3 regions of the Sporosarcina sp. SAFN-015 genome follow, and region 2 is predicted to be linked to each of the others. Evidence: riboswitches for the same ligand, from Rfam matches in the RefSeq annotation. Region 2 holds a riboswitch; each other region holds the start of a gene.
The links. Region 2 has a riboswitch for S-adenosylmethionine ahead of ACR65H_RS13675 (methionine biosynthesis PLP-dependent protein). Riboswitches for the same ligand answer to the same signal wherever they lie in the genome.
Positions count from the first base shown of each region.

Region 1: linked by a shared signal. The riboswitch ahead of metA (homoserine O-acetyltransferase MetA) and the one ahead of ACR65H_RS13675 (methionine biosynthesis PLP-dependent protein) in region 2 are both predicted to bind S-adenosylmethionine.
Region 3: linked by a shared signal. The riboswitch ahead of ACR65H_RS17915 (5-methyltetrahydropteroyltriglutamate--homocysteine S-methyltransferase) and the one ahead of ACR65H_RS13675 (methionine biosynthesis PLP-dependent protein) in region 2 are both predicted to bind S-adenosylmethionine.

Region 1 covers NZ_JBPFDR010000004.1:31,690-39,159, reverse strand. Annotated here, with positions in the region: gene ACR65H_RS08345 (glycerophosphodiester phosphodiesterase) at 1-691, opposite strand, end outside; gene ACR65H_RS08340 (AbrB/MazE/SpoVT family DNA-binding domain-containing protein) at 781-1,059, opposite strand; gene ACR65H_RS08335 (YitT family protein) at 1,255-2,112, shown strand; SAM riboswitch class I at 2,168-2,275, shown strand; gene metA (homoserine O-acetyltransferase MetA) at 2,380-3,288, shown strand; gene ACR65H_RS08325 (YetF domain-containing protein) at 3,414-4,130, shown strand; gene ACR65H_RS08320 (TetR/AcrR family transcriptional regulator) at 4,263-4,835, shown strand; gene ACR65H_RS08315 (DMT family transporter) at 4,937-5,278, shown strand; gene ACR65H_RS08310 (DMT family transporter) at 5,278-5,592, shown strand; gene ACR65H_RS08305 (hypothetical protein) at 5,760-6,290, shown strand; gene ACR65H_RS08300 (hypothetical protein) at 6,321-6,698, shown strand; gene ACR65H_RS08295 (hypothetical protein) at 6,799-7,404, shown strand; gene ACR65H_RS08290 (DUF3977 family protein) at 7,447-7,470, shown strand, end outside.
Region 2 covers NZ_JBPFDR010000007.1:184,271-191,740, forward strand. Annotated here, with positions in the region: gene ACR65H_RS13650 (squalene/phytoene synthase family protein) at 1-484, opposite strand, end outside; gene ACR65H_RS13655 (hypothetical protein) at 1,011-1,133, shown strand; gene ACR65H_RS13660 (hypothetical protein) at 1,173-1,322, shown strand; gene ACR65H_RS13665 (NADPH-dependent FMN reductase) at 1,521-2,087, shown strand; gene ACR65H_RS13670 (cyclase family protein) at 2,144-2,893, opposite strand; gene ACR65H_RS13675 (methionine biosynthesis PLP-dependent protein) at 2,919-4,055, opposite strand; SAM riboswitch class I at 4,127-4,233, opposite strand; gene ACR65H_RS13680 (DMT family transporter) at 4,374-4,709, shown strand; gene ACR65H_RS13685 (DMT family transporter) at 4,711-5,025, shown strand; gene ACR65H_RS13690 (nicotinate phosphoribosyltransferase) at 5,110-6,579, shown strand; gene nadE (NAD(+) synthase) at 6,593-7,417, shown strand.
Region 3 covers NZ_JBPFDR010000015.1:13,254-20,723, forward strand. Annotated here, with positions in the region: gene pdxR (MocR-like pyridoxine biosynthesis transcription factor PdxR) at 1-623, shown strand, start outside; gene ACR65H_RS17905 (DUF4145 domain-containing protein) at 1,478-2,578, shown strand; gene ACR65H_RS17910 (DEAD/DEAH box helicase family protein) at 2,753-5,434, shown strand; SAM riboswitch class I at 5,521-5,621, shown strand; gene ACR65H_RS17915 (5-methyltetrahydropteroyltriglutamate--homocysteine S-methyltransferase) at 5,711-6,820, shown strand; gene ACR65H_RS17920 (right-handed parallel beta-helix repeat-containing protein) at 6,968-7,470, shown strand, end outside.

The DNA of each region.
Region 1 (7,470 bases), on a different contig from region 2:
CTGGGTAGTCGGTGAAGATGGATTGGACTCCGGCTTGTTTTAGTATTGTTGCGTATGATTCGTCGTTCACTGTGAAAGTTCTGACGGGCATGCCGCTTTTTATAACTTCAGTGATGGAAGGGCGGATTGCGGCAGGGAATAGGATGTGAAGCGCATCCGCAGGTATTTTGTGTAAATAGTCCAACGGGTGGACGAGTACTTCCATGAATAATGCTGCTGTCTCGATTTGAGGATTGATTCGCTTGACGAGCTGGATGGCAGTGTGGTCAAAAGATGAAATGATAACGCGGGATTCCAGTTGCCTTTCCTCAATTAATTCAAGCACTTTTTGAACCATTCCTTCATAAGGAAAAATATCCGATTTCAACTCGATATTTAGTTTATGATCTGTCGAATCGAATATATCGAGAACTTCCTTCAATGTTGGGATTGTTTCACCGTGGAATTCGGGTGCAAACCAGCTGCCGAAGTCATATGATTTCAATTCTGCCAAGGACATATCTTTCACATAGCTTGTTCCATTTGAAGTACGGTCAATTGTTTCATCATGGATGACGACGAGTTCACCATCCGCTGCCATATGTACATCGAATTCAACGCCAAAAACAGGGAGACGTGCAGCTTCCTTGAATGCGGCAATCGTATTTTCCGGATAGTTTCCGGATGCGCCTCTATGTGCAATAATCTTCATTTAGCTTCCTCCGTTTTCATAGATCGGATCATTTTTCCCGCAGCAAAAGGGCCACGGTACTTTACCGTTGCCCTCTCATTTGGAACTAGTCAATCCCAAGTTTTATTTGCTTCGATTTCTTTTTTCAATATTTCCGCTCCTTTAGGACTTATATACATGCCATTTGAAAGTTTTGTATTTTCGGGGGTGATTTCTCCGGTTACGATGCATGCCGCATCCACCACATATTTTCGAAGAATGATCATATCATCGTCAACAAAGATTTCCATTGGTGCTCCTTTTTCGAGCTTCAATGTATTTCTTAATTCTTTTGGAATCACGATTCGGCCAAGATGGTCGACTTTCCTGACAATACCTAAACTTCGCATAGTATCCTCCCTGACTTATGTTTTTTTTTTACTATTGTCTACAATTATACCAGTTAATTAGAAAAATACAAAAAAATGAATATACTTTCATTTAGTCTCCTATTCTCTCTATTCCTTTTATCTATGCTTTAAAACGTTTCTGAACAACGTTTTTTCTGATAGAATAGTTAAGTCTTTTAAGAAAGGAGAACAATTATGTCATTATTTCATAGGAAGTCGGTAGTTTTCGACTATGTTCAAATCATTATCGGAGCGACATTGGTCGGTCTTTCATTCAATATATTTTTATTGCCATCGCGCATAGCGGCGGGCGGCATTTCTGGTGTCAGTACGATCCTCTATGAATTATTCGGCTATAATCCTGCGTACGTTCAATGGCTTATTAATATTCCACTTATCGTGTTGGGACTATTGCTTGCAGGGAAGGAATTCAGTACAAAGACAATCGTAGGTACTTTTTTTGTTCCATTCGTCATCTATTTGACGCATGGTCTCCATTTACACGTTGATAACCCGCTTCTTAGTTCCATCTATGGGGGCATAATGCTCGGGATTGGACTTGGGATTGTGTATAGAGGGAATGGTTCCACAGGCGGCACAGCTTTGATAGCCCAACTCCTAAAAAAGTATACCGGTATTTCAAGCGGCTTTTCCCAATTGATCGTGGATGGAATTGTCGTTGTCACTTCAGCTTTTGTTTTCAATTTTGAACTTGCTTTATACGCCCTTATGTCGATTTACGTAACGAGCAAGGTAATAGACTTCGTACAGTTGCAAACTTCACCGATAAAACTTGTTCTCATCATTACGGAAAATGAAGAGAAAATCCAGTCGGTCATTCAAAATGAAATTGACCGGGGGTTGACGAAAGTGAAATCGACGGGAGGATATTCGAATAACGAGAAGACAATGATCTTCTGCGTCGTGGAACAGTCAGAAGCTGTCTATTTAAAAAAATTGCTTCAAACCGCTGAACCGTCATCATTTGTCATTTTCCTTAACGCTTCAGAAATATTAGGACTTGGTTTTTCAAAAGCGAAAATTCATCGATGATAAAAAATCAGTATACAATTCAAATAATGATGATATAATAGTTTCAATTGAATATTTCTTATCAAGAGAAGCTGAGGGATTTGGCCCGATGAAGCTTCAGCAACCTCTGCGTCTGCAGGAAGGTGCTACCTCCAACAAGATGTTACATCTTGAGAGATAAGAACGGAGAAGTTTTAAACGAATCCTCGTTCCTATCTAATGGAACGGGGTTTTTTAACGTCTAGGCTTCGGGCGCAATGCGCTTTTGAATAATAAGGGGGAGACGAAATGCCAATCAATATACCTGAACAATTGCCGGCACGTGAGCTGTTGAAAGAAGAGAGGATCTTCGTAATGGATGAAGGGCGGGCGACGACACAGGATATCCGTCCGTTAAATATTCTTATCTTGAACTTAATGCCGGAAAAAGAAAAAACAGAGCTTCAGTTGCTTCGACTGCTAGGCAATACGCCGCTGCAAGTGAATGTTACGTTTTTGAATACCGCTACGTATGAATCAAAAAATGTGAGCAAAAATCATTTGGATTCTTTTTATACGACATTCGAGCACGTCAAAAACAGACGTTATGACGGGCTAATTATTACAGGCGCGCCGATTGAGCATTTACCGTTCGAGGATGTCGTCTACTGGGATGAATTGAAACAGATTATGGATTGGTCCAAAACCAATGTCACTTCGACACTACATATTTGCTGGGGCGCTCAAGCTGCCCTTTATCACCATTATGGCATCAATAAATTTGAACTGCCGAAAAAACTATCGGGCATATATAGTCATCAACTGACCGATCCGACTGTTGAATTGACACGTGGCTTCAACGATGTTTTCACTGCTCCACATTCGCGGTATACGTCAGTGTCAATCGAGGAGATCGAGCAAGAGCAGGATCTTCAACTATTGGCGGTTTCAGAAGAAGCTGGCGCATTCATCATCCTATCAAAGGATTCCAGACAGATTATGATTACGGGTCATTTAGAATATGATGCATGCACACTTGGCGAAGAGTATGCGCGAGATTTGAAAAAAGGGATCGATATTGAAATCCCTGAAAACTATTTCCCGAATGACGACCCCAAAAAACAACCGTTAAATACATGGCGTTCCCATACACATCTTCTTTTCTCGAACTGGTTGAATTATTATGTGTACCAAGCGACACCGTTCGAATGGGAATAAAAATAAAATAGACTAACGCGAAGCACGAGTTTTGAATTTCGTGCTTCGTTTTTGTGTTTTATACATTTTTCGTCCGTATATTGTCCAAGTACTTTCACACACTAATTGTAGTGGAGGTGTGTACGATGATTTCGGAAGCTCTTGAAAGCATGCATTTTTGGGAAATGGTATCTCGAACTACATTTGCTTTTATAACACTTATGATTCTTGCCAGATTGATGGGGAAAAAACAGATTTCACAGCTTACATTTTTTCATTACGTCACTGGAATTACAATCGGCTCAATTGCGGCTGATATAGCTGCGCAATCGGAAACCCCTTTTCTGAATGGTGCGGTTGGTTTGATTTGGTGGGCATTGTTGACTGTTTTCGTGAACTATTTAACAATGAAATCGAAAAAAGCAAGGAAGCTTTTCGATGATTCACCAACTATCGTAATACACAGAGGAAAAATAAGTGAACAGGGGATGAAGAAAGCTCGCCTCACATTGAATGATCTTAATATGATGCTCCGCGAGCAAAGTATATTTACGGTCACGGACGTGAACTATGCTATTCTCGAAACGAATGGGCAATTAAGTGTCATGAAAAAAGCAAGCCAGGAAGCAGCTACCCGCAAAGATGTAAAAGCACCTGGCCAAGAGCCAAAGTATATACCAACAGAAATCATTTCAGACGGGAATTTGATCAAAGAAAATTTGACCGAGCTGAACTTAACAGAAGAATGGGTATATGAGCAACTAAAGAAAAATGGGATTGGTAAAGTGGAACAAGTATATTACGCTGAAATCACTGGCGACGGAAGCCTCCATATCGACATGCGTACAGAAGATAAAAAGTAAGTTACGATGCTAAAAAGGGGGCCGAATTTTACCGCCCCCAAATATTTAAGTAGACATTACGACAACTAATGCTACTTTTATGTTATAATGACTGACAGTCATTCATTCATTTAGTGGAGAGGTGGACGGCAATTGGATAAAAAAGAAAGAATTATAAAAGCGGCTATAGAAGTCTTTCGTAAGCAAGGCATCGAGAAGACAAAGATATCCGATATTGTGAAAGTGGCAGGAATTGCGCAAGGAACATTCTATTTATATTTTCCTTCAAAACTGTCGCTCATGCCAGCAATCGCTGAAGTCATGGTCGCAAAAACATTGGAGATTGTAATCGACAGAGTGTCGGATGATGCGCCATTTCCAAAACGGATGGAGCAGCTCGTCGATGCGATTTTTGAAGTCAATGAAGAATACCATGAAATACAAGCACTCATTTACTCAGGATTGGCATCAACAGAACATCTGAAAAATTGGGAGACGGTATACGCCCCATTTTATCAATGGGTGAGTGATGGACTCCAGCAAGCGATTGACGACGGTATAATACGTAATTCAGTTAATCCAGACAGGACGGCTAGACTTGTCATCGGCCTCGTCGAATCAGCTGCTGAACAAATTTATCTATACGATACAGACAAAGAACACGAAGCGATTATCCAAAAGAATGAAGTGAAAAACTTTTTGAAGCATGCCCTTGCCATCGACTAAATGGTTATCGGATAGTTTAGTTCAAAAAAATCATTATTATTAGGCAACTCGTCATCACGTAAAATGAATGACAGTCAGTCATTAAATAGGGAGTTATTAATATGAACAAATCATGGATTTATGTAGCACTAACAAGTTTTTTCGAATTGGTTTGGATATTTGGTTTTAACATTGCCACTGAATGGTGGCATTGGGTTCCGATCATTGTTTTCATTGTTTTCGATTTTCATTTCTTGGCGAAAGCTTGTGAAAACCTTCCAACAGGTACCGTCTATGCAATATTTGCTGCAATCGGTACAGTCGGGACTGCTTTGATGGATGTTTTCCTATTCGGCGAAACGCTTGGTGTAGGCAAACTATTTTTCATTGCCATTTTAGTTATAGGGGTTATTGGGTTAAAGCTTGCTGATGATGCGGAAGAGAAGAAAGGAATTGTGAAGTGATGGGTTGGTTATTTGTAAGTATTGCAGCGATAAGCGAGTTTGTAGGCGTTGTCGGGTTGAATAAATATAGTGAACAGAAGTCATTTGCAAATGCGCTGCTTTTCGGCGGTGGATTCGGAGCGGCGTTCGCGTTTCTTTATATGTCCTTCAATTATTTGCAAGTAAGCACTGCGTACGCAGTGTGGATTGGTATAGGAACGGCTGGTGCCGTACTCATCAATATGCTGTTTTTCGGTGAATCGAAAAGCAAGGGGCGCATCGCCAGTCTGCTTCTCATAATTATCGGTGTTATTGGATTGAAAGCTTTATCGTGAAGCTATGAATACATGAATGGGGAAGCAACTTGAAATAATAGTTGCTTCCTTTTTTAATATGCCAAATAAACTAGTAAGTTATATGGCAATATAATACAATAAGTTAAAGTAGATAGTATTTTTTATTTTCAAAAAAGTTACGGTGGTCAGTACAAAGGGGAGTGCTAATGAATAGATCAATAGGAAACCGATATTTATGTTTGATGTTATTTTTACTATTTGCACTATCTGCATGTGCTTCAAGTCCGGATTTCGAGTTATATCAAGGGCGATCACTGAAAATCGCGGTAGTTGGAGAAGTACCTAAAGTGAAAGAGGAGCATGTGGAATTTGTAGAGATACCAATTAATGAAATGAATAGTGAAGAACTAAATGCTTATGATGCAGTTTTTATTAGGGAAAACAATCTTTTAGAGGCTTCTGAGAGTCAATATACAGATATTTACTTACAATCATCAATTCCATTTTTCTTTATCGGAGCGTCTAATCCAATACCTTTTACTGTAAAGGACGTGGAGTACGACGAGACATGGGAGTGGACTGCCGGTACTGGATATGCTGTTGGTGTACTTGTATCGCAAGAAGAGGATACAGAAAGGCATTGGCGTTATGGTTTGTACAATGATGAAAAGACTGAAGAACATCTTAAGCAAATGTATTCACTAATTTTCAATACAATTAGTGAACTAAATCCTTAATAAGAAGGAGTATTCGGAGGGGAAGGGGCTATGTTCAGTAGGAAAAAGAAAGTAAAAGATATTATTATATCCTTAGTTGTGGTTTTACTAATCAACGTTGGGATTTTGTATTATGTACATTTCTACACACCTAAGAATTCACTTGAATTATATCAAGATATTACATTCGCGGACAGTATGGAAGAGGTGCAGAAATTATTCTTAGACGGTTATGAACCAAATATTTCAGAAGATGACTTAACGTATATCCAAGATCATACGGCTAATAGAGTAGGGCAGTTTACACTTTTCGAGTACAATGCAAAGTCATATGTAATTATGACTTCTCCCAGAACTAAAAAGTTAAAGGTTCTCGCTGTGGAAGAATTGCCTGAAGATATTAGAGTATTCTTTTCGGAACTTAAATGAGAAATTGCTTGACTTAAGGATAATGATAATTGATTAAAGTTGTGCTGGAAGCTTGTATCGAAGATTCCAAATGAAAAATTAGTATTTAGATGGAGGAGTCATGTTAACTTCTACAATGATCCTGGGTTGGATAGGAGTATTATTATTTTTGATCATTATCTCCACATATAAGAAGATGGCAAAACGTAATGAATATGCTATCTTGCACCTTTTGATGGCACTTATGTACGCGATGTGGCTACCTTTACCACTTTCGTTGTATCTTTTATTAGGTTCAGACACTTTGTTAGTGGGTACGATCTTTGGCTTAGCCTATTTATTCATGTTGGTTATATCAATGGCACTTCAAACGGGACATATTGCATTTATAAATAAGCACAACGAGGATCATTTGATACCAGAAAAACATGCAGAATATATGATGGCAACATTGACTAACCCATTTGAAAGTTTACTAGGCGTTTTTAAATGTTTGTGGGCCATATTTTTAGCAATCTCCTTCTGGGAAAATGGCGAGATATTGATGGCGAGTATCATGCTCCTATTCGGTTTGTTCATTTTTTATTATTTGTTTATCACGATTGACACCAGTTTAATGAAACGGGTGAAACTGTTTTCCAAAGTTAAGCCTAATATAGTTTTAGTCAACCTTGAAACTTTAATCTTTTTTATTATTTTGATGTGCTACGCCACTATTCGTATTTGAATAATCGTCCATGGTTTAGAAGAAATGAAGTGAATTGATTGTTTGAAATTTATTGAGTTTGGGATA
Region 2 (7,470 bases):
GTTCCCAAATATCGGAAAGCATCACACCGACAAGACCTGCTACATAGTATGTATAGTCATCCAAATCCTCTTTCGTTTGAATCAGGAAATCCCTTCCAACCCATTTCGCCATGCCGTCCGCCATAATGCTTGTCGACTCTTTCACTTTCGCCACGATACTTGTCGGGCATACAGATAGCCAATCGCCAAGTCGCAACGTCACTTCCGGCAATAAGTTTTCATAAGGCTTCAGAAGAGCGCGATACTCAGCAGCGTCGAATAAGTCGGTTTGCAGGAGCTTGCTCGTAGCCTTCAACAAATGTTGTTTGCTCTCCGGATGCAACTCCTCATGATCCTCTATTTCATCAATCGCACGCATGCATAAATAGGCAGAGCCTACCGTTTTTCGCAGTGTTGGATTCAATAACTTAATCGGAATATAGAAAGTCCTGCTCGTCAGCTTTAAAACGTGCATCGCTTCCTTTTGTAATTTAGCTTCGTTCATAATGATGGTCCTCCTTCATTTCTGGAAGCAGTTCTTATCATTATCATACACTATTCTAAGAAGCACTTGCCAACCCTATTGTTGGGAATCAATATTTTTTTGGAATTTCCTATTGACAATGAATAAATGGTAATGGTATCCTGGAGAAGTAAGTTATTCTAAATTATGAAAAGGAGGTACGGAAACATGAAAAACGCAATGCTAATCCAATCTAATTTCATACTTGATCCGTGCCTGACTAAACTCTCCTTCTAATTATAGACTGAGGAATGGCATGGTATGCCGTTCTTTTATATGAGCACACGCTTATGCAAAAGGCGTGTGCTTTTTTGTGTCTTCTTTTGAAGGAAAATTCGGTGTTTTCACGCTTTGCGTGTAGCATAAATACAAAACGAAAAGGAGTGTTTCTGATGATGAAAGTAGGACAGCGGCAGAAAGTATTGAAGGTGGAGTCTCTGAAAAGTGGATAGCGATGCACCACGCAAGTGAATTGATTCAAATAAAAAATAAAGGAGGAAAAGCAAAAATGATTTATCAAGGCGCAAAACATGAACGTTATGAACAAATAAAAAACAAAAAATTGATGGAGTGGGAATCTCCAAAATGGATAGATAGTAATGGCGACACGACAGGTGGACGCCGATTGTAATCTCGTTTAAGGTCCCTCTCCAATTAGGAGAATAATGATATGTATACAATTGATAGAGAAGTAATTCAACGACAAATGGCAGAAATGCGACTGGAAGTCGAGCAGTATCGACTTGGCCAAAAAGCAATCAAACGAAAAAGAAAAGAGCGGAAAAACATTCCGTTCTGGGCGATTTTCTTCAGTTACTGAAACTAATCAAAAGAGCGTTCCCTCATACAAAAGAGAGAACGCTCTTTTCGTCTGAGCATATTCTTTTAAAAAATATCTTGAATGTGAGACAATCACTAGCGTCAAGTAACGATTGCACTAGCTTCAAATAGGACACATGCATTGTCGTATTGTGGCTATGCTAGTGGTAAAATAGCAACTATAAAGGAGTCCAACATCATGGCAATTAAAGTAAAAGCAATCATAGGTAGTAATAGCCCGACTTCATACAACCTGAAACTGGTTGAGTATCTCCGCAAGAAATATGCGGACAAGCTAGAGATCACGCCTGTTTTCATTAATAATGTTGATATGTTTTCCGTTGAACGAGAAAACAATCAGCCTGAAGACGTAAAGGATTTCCTGGACAATGTAAGGGATTCAGACGCTGTCCTTTTTGCGGTACCTGAATACAACTTTTCGATTCCGGGTGTATTGAAAAATGCGGTTGACTGGCTTTCAAGAAGCAACTTCGCAATCAAAGACAAGCCTGCTTTCATTATCGGCTCATCGATGGGCGTGTTAGGAAGTGTACGTGCTCAAATCCACTTACGTGAAATCTTGTCGAACCCAATGCTCTCTCCTGCACTATTGCCGAACAATGAAGTGTATATCGGATCTGTACACGAGAAAATGGACGAGAATGGTCAATTGACAGACCAAGCGACAATTGACTTTTTAGATAATGTTGTCAACAATTTCATCGCATTTTATTCAAAAACAAAAGCGTTAGCTGAAGCAAAATAATATGAAAAGAAAGGCCGTCTCGTACTAAGAGGCGGCCTTTTCTTTTGCTCCCCTGGTCAAGGAAGGATAGCGAATGATCTGACGGGGAAGCCGGATGCTTTTTCTGGTTTTGCGACGATGTTGAAAATGATGGCTCCTGTAGCAGGCAGCTTATCTAAATTGGTCATCAATTCAATCTGATATGTGTCTTGGTCAAGGACATAATATTCGCCCTCCAATTTTCCTTTCTTGCGGAAGTCCGCAGCAGAGTCGGTATCGTATGTTTCGTGGCCGACCGCTTTTACGCTGCGCTCTTCGAAAAGGAATTTCAATGCGTCCAATCCCCAGCCGGGAATTCGGTTGTTGCCATCTTCGTCCTTATTGTTAAACGCCTTGTGATCAGGCCAACGTTTACTCCAATCTGTGCGCAATGCTACGAATGTGCCTTCACCGATTTTTCCGTGAACCGCTTCAAAGTCTAAGATGTCCTGGATTCCAAATGTGAAATCATTGTCAGCTTCGGCTTCCTTCGATTTATCGATGACGACTAGCGGCAGGACCAGCTCATGCAACTCCAACTGGTCCAAATACCGTGTGTCGCGGACGAAGTGAATAGGGGCGTCGATATGAGTTCCATACTGCCCTGGGAATGAAAACTTTTGTGCAAAGAAGCCATCATCATGGGTGAAAAGCGTTTCGAATTTGGCGTCGTCAAACATGAAGAAGTGGGGTGAATCCGGACCGAATGTATGGGTCAAATCCACCCACTCTTTGCTTTTCAATAATTGAAGTGCTGCTTGAATTTCATTCACTGTTTCAACTGACATTAGAATCACTCTCTTTCCCCTATTGTTATTTTTGCCCGACAGCCGTCGTTTCAGCAGCGATGGCAATGGCTTGCTTAAGATCGGCAATTAAATCCTCTGCCTCTTCCAATCCTACCGAGAAGCGCAATAGTCGTTTATCGACGCCGCGTTTTTCACGCTCTTCCTCAGGAATATCCGCATGAGTTTGCGTCGTTGGATACGTGATCAAGCTCTCGACTCCTCCGAGACTTTCGGCAAATGTGATCAAGCGTAGGTTTTGCAAGAACGGATCGACCCAATCACTCTTGCACAGCCTGAATGAAATCATCCCGCCTTTACCTGCATAGAGCACATCATCGATAAGCGGTTCGTTTTCCAAATAGGAGACAAGCTCTTTCGCATTCGCATCATGTTGTTTCATTCGTACATGCAAAGTTTTCAAACCGCGGATGACAAGCCATGAATCGAACGGAGAAAGCGTTGCGCCAATCGCATTGTGGTTGTCGCCTAAACGTTTGCACAACTCTTCTCCTTTGGCGACGACGAGTCCGGCAAGCACGTCATTATGGCCTCCAATATATTTCGTTGCACTATGGATGACGATATCCGCACCGAGCTCGATTGGACGTTGGTAATATGGCGTCAAAAACGTATTGTCGACGATGACTAGCAAGCCGTGCTTTCTTGCAAGCTCTACATATTGTTCGATATCGATTTCAAGCATGAGCGGGTTTGTCGGTGTTTCGATGAAAATCGCTTTCGTGTTTTCAGTGATTAGCTTTTCCGTTTCCTTGACGTTTTCAAAAGATGAATAAGAGGTCCGGATGTTGTACAAGTCCGAGTATTGGTCGAATAAACGGAATGTGCCCCCATATAGGTCGTCGGGAGCAATTAGCTCATCTCCGGATTTGAATAGGGACATGACGAGCTGGATCGCCGCCATGCCCGAGCTGCATGCATATCCACGGTCACCGTTTTCAAGATTGGCGATGCCTTCTTCGAGAATCGTCCGAGTCGGATTTTTTGTGCGTGTATAGTCGTAGCCGGTAGAAAGCCCCAATCCGTCATGCTTGTACGCTGTCGAAAAATGAAGTGGAGGATTGACCGCTCCAGTTCTCGGGTCGCTCTGATTTCCTAGTTGTACCAATCTCGTGTTGATGCTCTGCTTTGTCAAGTTGTCCATCTCCTTTGTCTATTAAAAAAAGAGGCCTCTCTAAATAAGAAGAGGGCCTCCAACGATAGTTGAAATCAATCTTCTTATCTTCAAGACGTTCTACGCCTTTTGGAATTAGCACCATACCAAAATCGGGCTGGTTGCTGAGACTTCATCGGGCCAATCCCTCCGTCTCTCGTGATAAGAATCAAAATATAGTATTGTTAGAAAAAAGATTTATCTAAAGTTATCATGCTTCCCAAAAGATTGCAAGAAGTTTCGGAAATGAATGTCCATTGACGTTTGCTATAATGATGGGTGGTGGATAAATGAGAAGGAGGATTTCCAATGGCGTGGCTTTATGTTTTATTGGCAGCAATCGTTGAAATCTTTTGGGTGATTGGACTTCGTTATTCCGATAATGCACTCGAATGGGCGGGAACCGTCGTTGCCATCATCATTAGTTTTTATGCAATTATTAAAGCGTGCGAGAAGCTGCCGTCTGGGACGGTGTATGCGGTGTTTACCGGTTCCGGAGCGGCGGCAATTGTTCTTATAGACTTTCTGTTTTTCCATGCGGAGTTCTCTATTACAAAGTTAATTTTTATTGCGATTATTATCATAGGTGTGATCGGGATCAAAATGACAACGGTCGAATCTGAAGAGTCGGAAGGGGGCGATTGAAATGGCATGGGTATATTTGGTCCTAGCAAGTTTCGGGGAAATCTTTGGCGTCATGGCCATCAATCTGTATTTGCAGAAAAGATCGTTGCCCCGCCTGCTGCTCATTGTCGGAACATTTTCGGTCGGATTTTGGTTTTTGTCACTCGCGATGCGCGATATTCCGATGGGAACGGCCTATGCGATTTGGACCGGACTCGGTGCGGCAGGTGCTGTGTTGATGGGCATTTTGTTTTTCAAGGAAGCGGCCGGATGGAAACGGATTTTATTCCTTTGTTTGATCATCGGAGGAGCGGTCGGGTTGAAAGTATTTGGATGAAACGCGTATGTTAATTTCAATTGAATTAAGGGTAAATAGTGTATACTGTACCTATCAGAAGAATTCGGAAGAAGGAGATTTGGCATGAGTTCGAAATACGCAGATGACAGTTTGGCATTACATACAGATCTTTATCAAATTAACATGATGGAATCGTATTGGGCGGATGGCATCCATGAACGGAAAGCGGTTTTTGAGCTATACTTTAGAAATTTACCGTTTGGAAATGGTTATGCAATCTTTGCAGGGCTTGAACGGATCCTTGATTTTTTGAAGGGATTCCATTTTAGTGAAAGCGATTTGACCTATTTAAGGGAAGAGCTTGGCTACCAGGATGATTTTCTTGATTATTTGAAAGAAATGCGTTTCACTGGCGATGTTTATTCGATGAAGGAAGGGGAACTTGTATTTGCAAACGAACCGATTCTTCGCGTGGAATCGACATTGGCGGAAGCTCAGCTGATCGAAACTGCGTTACTCAATATCGTTAATTTCCAAACACTCATCGCAACGAAGGCTAGTCGTATTAAGCAAGTCGTCAAAGATGAAGTTGTCATGGAGTTCGGGAGCAGGCGCGCCCATGAAATGGATGCAGCGGTTTGGGGAGCACGAGCAGCTGTCATCGGAGGAGTGGAGGCGACAAGCAATGTCCGTGCAGGAAAACGTTTTGGGATTCCGGTTGCTGGCACACATGCCCACTCTTTAGTACAAGCGTACCGGAGTGAATATGAAGCATTCCATTCGTACGCGAGACGTCATAAGGACTGCGTATTCCTCGTCGATACGTATAATACTTTGAAAATCGGCATCCCGACAGCAATTCAAGTCGCGAAAGAGCTCGGTGATAAGATCAATTTCGTCGGTATCCGACTCGATAGCGGGGATATCGCTTTCCTCTCGAAAGAAGCTAGGCGCATGCTCGATGCTGCTGGTTTCGAAGATGCGAAAATTGTTGTGTCGAACGATTTGGACGAGTACACGATCTTGAACTTGAAAGCGCAAGGAGCGAAAGTAGATGTTTGGGGCATCGGCACAAAGCTGATCACGGCTTATGACCAACCTGCTCTTGGGGCGGTCTATAAAATTGTCTCCATCGAGAATGATAATGGTGAAATGGAAGATACAATCAAGATTTCATCCAATGTCGAGAAAGTGACAACGCCTGGTCAGAAAAAGCTTTATCGCATTATTGATCGTGAGAATGGCAAAGCGGAAGGCGATTACATTACGATGCACGACGAAGACCCGACAGTTGAAAAAAGGATTAAAATGTTCCATCCTGTTCATACGTTCATTTCCAAATTCGTGACAAACTTCGATGCCGTAAATTTGCATACGAAAGTCGTCGAAGGCGGGAAAGTGATTTACAAAAATCCTACATTGAATGAAATGCGACAATTCGCCCACGAAAATTTGGATCTATTATGGGATGAATATAAACGGTCCTTGAATCCGGAAGAATATCCGGTCGATTTGAGCCAGAAATGTTGGGATAATAAAATGCGCAATATCCGTGAAGTGCAGGACATGGTGGATGAGTACTCAATGAGATGAGGAGGTGCGGACAATGACATTCCAAGAACAGGTCATTGCGGAACTGAAAAGCATGCCGTCAATTGATCCGAAAGAGGAAATCCGCAAATCGATTGATTTCATGAAGGAATATGCAGTGAAAAATACATTTGTGAACGGCTTCGTTCTCGGTATTTCGGGTGGGCAAGATTCCTCGCTCGTCGGAAGGCTTGCGCAGATGGCCGTTGATGAATTGAATGAAGAGAACGATACGGATCGCTATAAGTTCATCGCCGTTAGATTGCCGTACGGAAAACAATTTGATGAAGATGATGCGCAGGATGCACTTGATTTCATCAAACCTTCCTTGCTCTATACGGTCGATATTAAAGAGGCGGTCGATGCAAGCGAAAGAGCGTTGAAGAAAGCGGGAATCATCATTTCCGATTATACAAAAGGGAATGAGAAAGCTCGGGAGCGGATGAAAGTCCAGTATTCGATCGCAGCATCGCATAGCTGTGTCGTTCTCGGAACCGACCATGCGGCGGAGGCAGTGACAGGATTCTACACAAAATTCGGTGACGGCGCAGCTGACCTCATGCCAATCTATCGCTTGAATAAGAGGCAAGGCCGTCAGCTCATGAAAGAGCTCGGATCCCCGGTGCATTTATATGAAAAAGTGCCGACTGCAGACCTCGAAGACGAAAAACCAGCATTGCCTGACGAAGTTGCGCTTGGCGTCACATATGAGGAGATTGATGACTTCCTGGAAGGGAAACCGGTCTCGGACAAAGCTCTTGAAACGATCGAAAAGCATTATAAACGGTCGGAACATAAACGACATATGCCGATTACGATATTCGATGATTTTTGGAAATGAATTTCAATAGCTCGCGAAATATACAGATGAAGGAATGCACGAAGCTTTCCTTC
Region 3 (7,470 bases), on a different contig from region 2:
TGGAATTATCATCAAAGCACGGTTTCCCCATAATAGAGGATGATCCTTATAATTTGACGTCATTCGACGGGTGCATTGGACCTACGTTAAAGTCAATGGACGATAATGATAATGTTTTATACATTAGTTCGTTATCAAAAGTGGTTGCATCAGGACTGCGCATTGGTTGGATTATTGGTCCGGAAAAAGTGATTAAACGCTTGTCAGACGGCAAACAGCAAATTGACTTTGGCCATAGTGTTTTTCCGCAATGGATAGCGAATCAATTTCTAGATTCCCCCCAATTTCACAAACATGTTTCAGATTTAAGGTTTCAACTGAGGGAACGAAGGAATGCGTTAATTTTGGCATTGGACAGCTTATCTAAAGATGAGGTTACATATTTAGTGCCACAAGGCGGAATTCATTTATGGTGTAAAATAAATCACGAAATTGATGAATATAAGTTACTTGAAGAATCCATGAAAAAAGGTGTTTCATTTGTACCTGGGAGAATAATGGGATCAAAAAATGGATACGTTCGATTTACTTATGGCAGAGGGAACGAAGCTACAATAAAAGAAGGCATTTCTAGGTTTGTCTACGCGCTAATAAATAATGGGGGAAAGTTTGAAAATGTCTAAGTTCTAAAGAACTCCAATAACTTTTTAGTTCCTCCATTTTTAAGAAATCTTAGACGGTTCCTGAGACAAAAAGTACTTTTTGTCTCAGGAACCGTCCTCTGTTGTTACTGAAAGATAAATATGGCTATAAGAGTCACTATAACAATAAATGGGATTGTTAAAAGATAAGCCCATAGCAGAGAAGAAAAACTGTTTTCACTCTTGTAACCTTTATTCATAGAATTAGCTGCGGATATGGTCAAAATTAGTCCGACAGCTAAAACAATAATTACAAAAATGAATGAAACTATGAGAGCTACCTTCATGCCTTACTCCTTTTTATAAATATTTTTTATTCTATACGTTATAATTTTACAATATAAAACATTTTCGAGAACCATCCATTTAAGGGTTATTTAAACCAACCACTTTTTGAGGAAATTGAACATTTACTAAAAGCAACAATTTAGAGAATTAAAGATAAAAGAAACTTGAAAATGCACATAAATCTAGATGTTAAATAAGATTATGCGCATTTTTTATGTATAAATGAAAAAATAACGAGATATCTATGTGGTATTTAAATAAAGATAAGATTGTTTATTATGCAGAGAAGGATGACGGGTTTCGTCAGAATTTTTGAGCAAGTTTATTAGAATAGACTAAGATTTCTTTAATTCCTATCGTTAGAAAGAGAGAAAAGCTTTACATGAGTGAGCTGTTTGTTAAGTGACTTGCTGATAGCATTTGACGGGTAAAAAGAAGCGTTCCACAGGGCTGGATACCGATTGTTTAATAGGGTCTTTCAATGGGGAAAATACAGTGCAAGGGCTTTGCGCCGTCAAATACACGCACTCATGAGGAGATCTTCGGTCATGAAAAATAACCCATCCTATTTTTATCAATTTTTAGAGCCAGTGTCCGAACAGCTGGCTGAAATAGCTAGTGAGCTGGAGAAAGGCATTTATTCCAGCCCTCAGACGATGCTGATGCACTCGCGGACATTTGTCGAGGCGATTTTGCAGCGGGTCATGGTGGCGGAACAACTGTCAGGCGAGGACCATCTTAAACTGAAAGACAGAATCGACCTGCTGGAGAGCAAGGGGTTGTTGAAAAAGGAAGTTCTTGATGCGCTTCATCAGGTTCGAATGAACGGAAATTCCGCAGCGCATGAAACGAGGACATTTCGGTATTCGGAGGCTCTTCTTTCCTGGGAGGCAATCTATACGATCATCGGGTGGTATGTTAGTAAGTACTGCCCGAAGGATGTGAAAGTACCGGCATATCAAGATCCCGAACCAAAGAAAGGCGATGAAACAGAAGTATCCGAATTGGAAGCAAGGCTGCAAAGTATGGAGGCCTTAATCCGCTCAAACATTCAACAACAAAAAGGACTCACCGAAGACTTTGAGGCAGCGGCCGATTCGGAGAACCTGGCAGATACAATGCCGGGCCTAGCAACTGTTCGCACAATCGTTTATAAAGACAAAAGTCTTGAAATCCCACACTTCCTTCGGGACGAATTCCTGTTGCCGCAACGTTTCAAGGAATCGGAACGTTTTCTCATGATGCTCGGTGCCGAAGAAGAGGTGCGGATCATGAGCGAACTGCCGAATAACTTGGAGGGACTGCATGAAGATGCGGAAGGGTTCAGTGAGAAGGATGATGAGGTATTATTCGAAGAACTGAAACATTACATTGAAGAAGAGATAGCGAGGCGCGAGGTGGATTTGGCAAACCCGGGGAAGCTCATTTTCTTCTATAATTCGGATTACGTGATTGTCACCGATCAATTAGCGAAGGTCTCTCTAACCGAAGAGGAGTTCGACGGCAATCCAAGTTTCTTCGCTCAACTACATGAGGATCAGATTGAAAGGGTCGGACAGCTTCCGAGTGACTTGGTTACGTTAACGAAATACGATGATGTGGATTTCGAGACAGTGGAAGAACTGTTTGGGCAATTGAAGGGAAAGTAAGCGAGTAAGTTATTGAGGTATTTGAAGGCACCGTATCCGATTATTTTTGGATGGGTGTCTTTTTTGTGAAATCAGTGGAGGAACAACAGACGGGGTATTTGAAACTTTATAAGGGTACGAAGCGTAAAGGGTAGAAGCTGCCATTAACCGACTTGCGAACGGAGAGGTGATTTGATGAATTCATTCCCGAAGGACATTCAATTCTGTTATGAATGGCGGTCTTATCAGGCTCGTGCCCTTCAAGCATTAGACAGCCATCTGTCAAACGGGCACTTCCACCTAGTTGCCCCTCCCGGCTCGGGGAAAACGGTATTGGGATTGGAAATCATGTTGAGAATCAATCAACCGACCTTAATTATTGCACCCACCCTTGCGATCAAACAGCAATGGAAAGAACGCTTCACTGAATTATTCTTGGGAGGGAAGCAGCCTGAATGGCTATCGATGGATATTGCGCAACCGAATTTCATTACGGTGACGACCTATCAGGCGCTGCATGGCGCCTATCAAGAAACCGATAATTCCGAGGATATTGAAGAGGAAACCGGAGATGATCAGGAACTTGAATCAAATCAGGAAGCTGTGAAATCGGATAAAGCCGGCATCCGACGGAGTCTTGCTGAGTTCGGCTTCGGCACACTTATTTTGGATGAAGCGCATCATTTACGCACGGCTTGGTGGAAGTCGATGATGACTCTCCGGAATTCTCTACAAGATATCCATGTAGTGGCCTTGACGGCTACACCGCCATTCGACGTGTCCGCTCTGGAATGGGAGCGGTATGTGGAACTATGCGGGCCAATCGATCTTGAGATAAGTGTCCCTGAACTGGTAAAGGAGAGAGAGCTCTGTCCGCACCAGGATTATGTCCACTTCTCGTCTCCTGAAGGGGAAGAGCTGAAAATGATTCTTCACTTTCGAGAAGAGGCGGATCAATTCGTCCAGGAACTTTTTGCCGATGGATATCTACAGCAACTGCTTGAAAACCATCCGTGGATGAAAGATTCCAGAGAATACATAAAAGAAATACTTGATCAGCCCGCCTATTTTTCAAGCATGTTAATTTTCCTTAAGCAGGTGGGCAGTGAACACTGCAAAGAAGCAATGTCTATTTTGGGAATGCCCGAGCACACACTGCCACCGTTTACATACGAATGGCTTGAAGAACTGTTAACGGGAATTTTGTTTTCTGATGAAAGGGTGACGGATACAGACAATTTGCGGAAGCGGATTAAATTCCAGCTATCGCAAATAGGAGCAATCGAGCGAAGAAGCGTCAAGCTGCTTTCCACGGCAAAAATGAATCGAAAGCTTACTCATAGTATCTCCAAACTAGCGGGCATTTGTGAGATTGTGAAATGGGAGAAACAGCTACTGCAAGAGAAACTGCGAATGGTCATCTTGACCGATTACATCCATCTTGAGGATTTGCCCGCTAGTTCAGTTGATGAATTGCCACTTCGACGCATTGGCGTTGTGCCCATCTTTGAGAAAATCCGGCGGGAGGCTGGCCTTCATGTGAAAGCAGGAATTCTGACAGGTTCACTTGTCATTCTGCCGAAAAGCGAACAAAGGCTTGCACAGGAAGTTTCAAAACGCCAGGGAATTGAGATTGAGTGGAAAGCGTTAGCGCATGATGCTTCGTATATCCGTGCCGATTTGACAGCCGGAAATCGGCAAAAGATGGTTGCCGTCCTGACAGAGGTGTTTACATCAGGTGACCTTCAAGTCTTAATCGGAACAGCGGCCTTGCTCGGGGAGGGATGGGATGCGCCGTGTATCAACTCACTGATCATCGCTTCCTATGTCGGCTCGTTCATGCAATCAAATCAGATGCGTGGAAGAGCCATCCGGGTGGATAGGAATAATCCCAGCAAGACCTCATCCATCTGGCATCTCGTATGTGTGGATCGTGACGTGGCAGACCCGGGGCATGATTATGCATTACTGACCCGCCGTTTCCGATCACTTGTTGGGGTGAGTGAGAAAGAGGACCTGATTGAGACAGGGCTGTCGAGGCTGAATCTTGAAGAATCACCCTATACGCCACGAATAATCAAGATGCTGAACGAACGGACTTACGAGAGAGCATCGGAACGAGATCGTTTATTTGAAAGATGGCAGCGCGCCATTGACAAGGGACGGAAAATGGAGGAGGAACTTAGTACTGAAAGACGTTCGTTGCCCCGGCCTTTTTATTTGCCTCATTCATTGAAAGCCTTGTCCTACATAGCCGGTTTCACACTTGTAGGGGAGATGTTTGATGCGGTTCGATTTTTTATGAATTTTCGGGACGTTCCGGTTGGGGGCGGGTTATGGCTAGGGTTGATTGTAGGGATGGCATTCGGTCTTCCATCTGTTCTCAAGGTTGTGAGATTATACATGAAGCATCCTTCTGTCGAATCCAGCATGGCGGAAATCGGAAAGGCGATCTACTTGTCACTCCATCATGCCAAAGCCGTGCACACGCCTTACACGGAAGGTATGATCCATGTGACCGAGGACCGAATGGGTGCCTATACATGCTGGCTTACGGAAGGGACGACACATGAGAAGAACGTGTTTATGGGCGCCTTGCAAGAGTTCATTGCACCGATTGAGAATCCTAGATATCTCATCATCCGCCGTACAGGCAGCTTGCTGAAACGAAAAGACGTCCATGCCATTCCTTATGAAATTGCTAGGAAAAAAGAATATGCCCAATTTCTCCATGCAGAATGTGAAAAGCGCATAGGGGATTGCGAACTTATTTATACACGAACGATCGAGGGAAGAAAAAACCTGCTGCGGGCGCGAATGAATGCCTTGTCCGCAGCATTTGTAAAAAAAGCGGACCGGATCAGCGGATGGCGATAAGAAATATATAAAACTAAAAAATATCTAAATATACTTGACATTCAATCCACTCACATATAAAGTGGTGAATAACTTAATAAGCGACTTTCTTATCCAGAGAGGTGAAGGGACTGGCCCTATGAAGCCTCAGCAACAGACTTGTAAAGAACTGTGCTAATTCCAGTAGCGAAAAGCTTGGAGATAAGAAGAGTGGACGCCGACTATTGCTGAACTCTTCTTATATATGAGAAGGGTTTTTTCCTTATTAAGAAAAAATAAGAAATGGGGAATTTAGCAATGACAAAAACAGTTACGAAAGCAGCACCATTTAGGGCGGATCACGTAGGGAGTTTATTAAGACCGGAAAACCTGCATGAAGCAAGAAGATTATTTGCAGAGAGAGAAATTACAGCTGAGCAGCTTCGCAACGTAGAAACAGCGGAAATAACTAGAATCGTTGATAAACAGATTGAAGCTGGGTTAGAACTTGTGACGGACGGAGAGTTCAGGCGTCGTTTTTGGCATACGGATTTCCTTGAGCATTTAAACGGAATTGAAGGATATGTACCGGAACAAGGCTATATTTTTAGCGGCGATGAAGAAACGGAGCGCTATAATATTCGTAACATCGGTAAAATTTCATTTAATCCTGACCATCCGCATATTAAAGATTTCATAGAGTTTAATGGAATTGTTAACGGACGTGCAGTTGCCAAACAAACAATTCCAAGTCCAAATCAATTGTTTAATATCGGAATAAGAGATGAAAATATATACCCGGATATTGAAGACTATGCAAAAGATATTATCCAGACATATCGTGATGCAATAAAAGCTTTCTATGAGGCAGGCGTCCGCTATTTACAATTGGATGATGTGTATATTGCCGGCCTTTCTTCACCGGATATTCCATTTAATGACGGCAAATATTCAAGAGAATATTTAATTGACTTAGCGCTTCGTGTGGTCAATGGAGTGTTGGATGGGAAACCTGAAGACCTGTTTGTGACAACTCATTTATGCCGAGGAAATTACCGATCCAACTGGGCTTTTGAAGGCAGTTACGATATAATTGCTGAAAGATTTTTGGCAAAAGAAAAAGTGGGTGGATTCTTCTTGGAATATGACGATTATCGCTCAGGCGGCTTTGAGCCACTTCAATATATTAACAATGGCGGGGCAAAGGTCGTTTTGGGTGTAATTACATCTAAGAGTGGGGAACTTGAAGATAAAGAGTTGGTTAAATCGCGGATTGAAGAAGCGACGAAATTTGTACCACTTGAACAAATTTGCTTAAGCCCACAATGCGGATTCGCTTCAACGCATCATGGAAATAAGTTGACAGAGGAAGAGCAGTGGGAGAAGTTGAAGTTTATTGTAGAATTGTCAAAAGAGATTTGGGGTTAATGAAAGGACACTAGATAGATAAGCGGAGGACCGTTTGAGGAACACTCTTACGGCACCTCCGCTTTTTTACTGGTCTCGGCGACTTCTATATCATACATTAGCTTGAATATACTTATACGTCAGATTGATTCTAAGAGGGAGGATTAAATGAAGAAAATTATTATTGTCCTCTTGGTCGTAGCTGCTATTATGGCGGTTTTTGTCTTAACTGACAGTACACCCGAAACGGACAATGCACTATACGTCTCCGTAAAAGGAAATGATCAAAATGATGGGACAAAGTCAAAGCCGTTTCGAACACTTGAAAAGGCAGCATTAGAAGCTGAAGCCGGAACGACTGTTTATATCCGAAAAGGAACATACCATGAAAAACTTATCGTTCAACATAGTGGAATAAAATTAAAACCAGTTATTTTTAGAGCCTACAAAAAAGAAGAAGTTGTTCTAAGTGGAACGAATGCAAAGGGTGGTCAAGCAGGCATCTCCTCCTTAGTTACGATAAACGATAAAAACTATGTGACGATTCATGGATTAACGTTACAGGATATAAAAACTGATGTAGCAGATGAAACGGTAGTAGGGATTTATGTAACTGGCTCTAGCAGTCATATTACATTAGAGAATAACCATGTGCGCAGAATAGAAACCCA